DNA from 2 places in the Pseudomonas sp. EA_5y_Pfl2_R50 genome. Region 1 is predicted to be linked to the other one. Evidence: predicted binding sites of a transcription regulator. Region 1 holds the regulator's gene; the other holds the start of a gene.
What was found. Region 1 encodes sigma-54, which starts transcription at its own class of promoters, with help from an activator protein. Its sites were predicted from a motif close to ANTGGCATNNANNTTGCTNT; they were not measured.

Region 1 (2,200 bases):
CGGGACTTCCCGGGCGATCAGGTTGGCAATTTGTTCGAGGGCTTTCTTTTTACTGCCGCCCGGCACGTTCACGATGGAACGGCCGGGGGTCAGGATGCTTTCAAGTCGGATCATGGAATGGGGGGTTATCGACCGGTTGCGCCCTGGAGGAGGCTCTGGGTCTTTTCCTTATGCTTTTTGAGTTGGCGATCCAGCTTGTCGGTCAGTGCGTCGATCGCAGCGTACATGTCGGTATCTTCTGCGTTGGCGACCACTTCGCTGCCGGGTATATGCAAGGTGGCTTCGATTTTCTGCTTGAGCTTTTCGACGCACATCGTGACTTGCACGTTGGTTATCTTGTCGAAATGGCGCTCCAGTCGCTGGAGTTTTTCCTCGATATAGGAACGCAGAGGTTGGGTCACTTCCAGTTGGTGTCCACTGATGTTGACTTGCATACAGCTTCTCCTTCGTTGCCAGTGCATAAAGCGGCAGGCCGAAGAGCCTGCCACTGGAACGCTGTAACGTGGCTTACATCAACCGCTTGCGTTCGCTCGAAGGCGCGATCCCGAGGGATTCGCGGTACTTGGCGACGGTGCGGCGAGCCACCTGAATGCCTTGTGCCTCCAGTAAACCAGCGATCTTGCTGTCACTCAACGGCTTTTTCTGATTTTCCGCTGCAACCAGTTTTTTGATGATCGCGCGGATCGCCGTGGACGAGCATTCGCCGCCTTCGGAGGTGCTGACGTGGCTGGAGAAAAAGTATTTCAGTTCATAAATACCGCGCGGGGTATGCATGAATTTCTGCGTAGTCACCCGGGAAATCGTCGATTCGTGCATGCCCACCGCTTCAGCGATGTCGTGCAGAACCAGCGGCTTCATGGCTTCGTCGCCGTACTCCAGAAAACCGCGCTGATGCTCGACGATCTGGGTGGCTACTTTCATCAGGGTTTCGTTGCGGCTCTGCAGGCTCTTGATGAACCAGCGCGCTTCCTGCAACTGGTTGCGCATGAAGGTGTTGTCGGCGCTGGTGTCGGCACGGCGGACGAAACCGGCGTACTGGGCATTGACGCGCAGACGCGGCACCGATTCCTGATTGAGTTCGACCAGCCAGCGCTCGTTGTCCTTGCGCACGATAACGTCGGGGACAACGTATTCGGCTTCGGTGGACTCGATTTGCGAACCCGGGCGCGGGTTGAGGCTCTGCACCAGTTCGATGACCTGGCGCAGCTCGTCTTCCTTGAGCTTCATGCGGCGCATCAGCTGGCTGTAGTCGCGGCCGCCGAGCAGGTCGATGTAATCGCTGACCAGGCGCTTCGCCTCCGCCAGCCAAGGGGTCTTGGCGGGTAACTGGCGCAATTGCAGCAGCAGGCATTCGCCGAGGTTGCGAGCGCCGATGCCGGCGGGTTCGAACTGCTGGATGCGATGCAGGACGGCTTCGATTTCGTCCAGCTCGATGTCCAGTTCCGGATCGAACGCCTCAAGGATCTCTCCGAGGGTCTCATCGAGATAGCCCTGATTGTTGATGCAATCAATCAGGGTAACGGCGATCAGGCGATCGGTGTCGGACATCGGTGCGAGATTGAGTTGCCACAGCAGGTGACTTTGCAGGCTTTCGCCGGCGGATGTGCGGGTGGTGAAGTCCCACTCGTCATCATCGTTGCTGGGCAGGCTGCTGGCGCTGGTCTGGTAGACGTCTTCCCAGGCGGTATCGACCGGAAGCTCGTTGGGGATGCGTTCGTTCCATTCGCCGTCCTCGAGATTGTCCACCGTCGGGGCGGTTTCCTGGTAGGAAGGTTCCTGGATCTCTGTATTAGGCTTCTGTTCGGCGTTGTCGGCCATGGGATCGGAGTTGTCGAAGTCGTCGCCTTCTTCCTGGCGTTCGAGCATCGGATTGGATTCCAGAGCCTCCTGGATTTCCTGTTGCAGATCCAGGGTCGACAATTGGAGCAGGCGGATGGCCTGTTGCAGCTGCGGTGTCATCGTCAGCTGCTGGCCCATTCTCAAGACTAGCGATGGTTTCATGGCAGGGGCTTAACACCTTATTCGCCGGCGCTATGCGCCATCCACTACAGGGCGCCGGAGCGCCAAACTTAAGCAAATTATATGCCTGAAACTGAAGTGTTTGCCTAGAGCGCTGTAACAATTAAGCGTATTAAATACTGCTTGAATCGATACAGCGCACGCACCGCTCACGAAGCATTGTTGTGCTTACAGGCGGAAT
Region 2 (2,200 bases), on a different contig from region 1:
TCGGTAACCAAGTCAGCTTTGACTTTGGTGGTGATCCAGGTATCGGAAGTGTCTTGTTTCATTTCGGTGACTTCACCGGCGGCCAGCATCATTGGAGCCTGAGTAGCCTGGGTGGTTTGTGCAAAAGCGCCGGTCATGGTCAGGGTCAGCGCGGTAGCAGCAGCGGCAGTGATAGCGAACTTCTTCATACGAGTAACTCCTGTTTTTCTGGAAAGTCTGCTGAATGTGTTGTCAGCAGGGTTACCGAGGTAGTTGCGAACGCTGTGCCAACTTTCGAGAATGATTAATTCCCTTATAAATCAATAAGTTACCAATTCGCGAAATCTTCGAAATCATGCAATTTGCATGACACCGGTTTAAATCGCATGCAAGTTGCGGTTTTTTGGAAAGTTCCTAACATGCTGAAATTATTGAAGCTTTTGTTAGCCACTCGACAATGAAAAATGCCCCGCAGTGCGGGGCATTTCTGTCGGCATCCAGCGAAGATCAGGTGCCGCTTGCAGTGCAACCTTTAGGCGAATATTCCGGGGATACCGTAGTACCGCAGGACCAGCCGCTGGCAGCGGTACGGGTCAACGTAATGGTTTTGCCCAATACGGGCGCTGGAGCGTTGGCGATCGTGCAGACAATTGTGCCCGCGCCATCAGCGGCAGTACCCGAAGCCGTCAGCGCGCAGTTGGAGGTAGTGGTCGCATTGTCACCTTTCACGAGGGCGAGCGTCGGGTTGGTGCCCTGGTTGATGGTGTCCTCGAAGGGCACTTTCATTGCGCTGATTTCCGCCAGCCCGGCAGTTACCTTCGAGCGCGCCTGATATTTGGAATACTGCGGCAGGGCGATGGTCGCCAGAATCCCGATGATTGCCACAACGATCAGCAACTCGATCAGAGTGAAACCCTGTTGTTTTTTCATAGACACGCTCCATGCATGAGTCGAAATCTCATGATCTGAAAGATCAGGAGCATAGGCCATGCCAACGCCTTCAAAGCCCCGCCTGTTGGGCGCGACGCGCTAATAACGCCATTTCCTACAACCCGCAACCGCACTATCTGACACTTTTTGTCACCTGCACCGGCCGTGTTTGGCGCTGTCACTTGACTAGGCTATAAGTCATGAACTGCAAGCGTGCGGAATCCCCATGAATGACATCGCTCTGAGCGGTCTGGCCAAGCAATTGGTACGGGCCGAACTGCTGACGGAAAAAAGCGCCCAGCAGGCCTGGCAACAGGCCCAGCGTAATCGGCTGTCGCTGGTCAGCTATCTGGTGCAAAACAAAATGGTGAAGAGCTGGCAGGTGGCCGAGATCGCCAGTGAGCATTTCGGCATGGCGTTCCTTGATCTCAACTGCCTGGACAAGGAAACCCAGCCCAAAGACCTGGTCAGCGAAAAACTGGTGCGCCAGCATCACGCCCTGCCCTTGTGGCGGCGCGGCAACAAGCTGTTCGTGGGGATTTCCGACCCGAGCAATCATCAAGCGATCAACGACATTCAGTTCAGTACCGGGCTGAGCACCGAAGCGATTCTGGTGGAGGACGACAAACTCACCGACGCCATCGAGAAGTTCTTCGACACCCACGCCACCGGCCTGGAGGAAATGGCCGACGTCGACCTCGACGGACTCGACGTGGAAGCCATCGACGACAATAAACAGGACGCCATTGGCGGCCTCGACGCTGACGATGCGCCCGTGGTGCGCTTCGTCCACAAAATGTTGCTCGACGCGATCAAGAGCGGTTCGTCCGACCTGCACTTCGAGCCTTACGAGAAAAACTATCGGGTGCGGGTGCGCACCGACGGCATCCTGCGCGAGGTGGCCAAACCGCCGATCCAACTGGCCGGGCGCATCGCCGCGCGCCTGAAAGTCATGGCCAGTCTGGATATCTCGGAACGGCGCAAACCCCAGGACGGGCGGATCAAGATGCGCCTGTCGAAAAACAAGTCGATCGACTTCCGGGTCAACACCCTGCCGACGCTGTGGGGCGAAAAAGTGGTGATTCGGATTCTCGACCCGTCCAGCGCGCAGATCGGCATCGACGCCCTGGGCTACGAGCCAGAGCAGAAAGACCTGTACATGGCCGCGCTCAAGCAGCCGCAGGGGATGATTCTGGTCACCGGGCCCACCGGCTCGGGCAAGACCGTGTCGCTGTACACCGGCCTGAATATCCTCAACACCGTCGACATCAACATTTCCACCGCCGAAGAC

Region 2: the regulator sigma-54 is predicted to act here: its motif matches at 956-975, upstream of AACY19_RS16240 (pilin).

Annotation. Positions count from the first base shown of each region.
Region 1 covers NZ_CAXAPT010000004.1:188,604-190,803, forward strand. Annotated here, with positions in the region: gene ptsN (PTS IIA-like nitrogen regulatory protein PtsN) at 1-114, opposite strand, end outside; gene hpf (ribosome hibernation-promoting factor, HPF/YfiA family) at 126-434, opposite strand; gene AACY19_RS08825 (RNA polymerase factor sigma-54) at 508-2,001, opposite strand; gene lptB (LPS export ABC transporter ATP-binding protein) at 2,188-2,200, opposite strand, start outside.
Region 2 covers NZ_CAXAPT010000008.1:264,335-266,534, reverse strand. Annotated here, with positions in the region: gene AACY19_RS16245 (BON domain-containing protein) at 1-188, opposite strand, end outside; gene AACY19_RS16240 (pilin) at 487-909, opposite strand; gene pilB (type IV-A pilus assembly ATPase PilB) at 1,136-2,200, shown strand, end outside.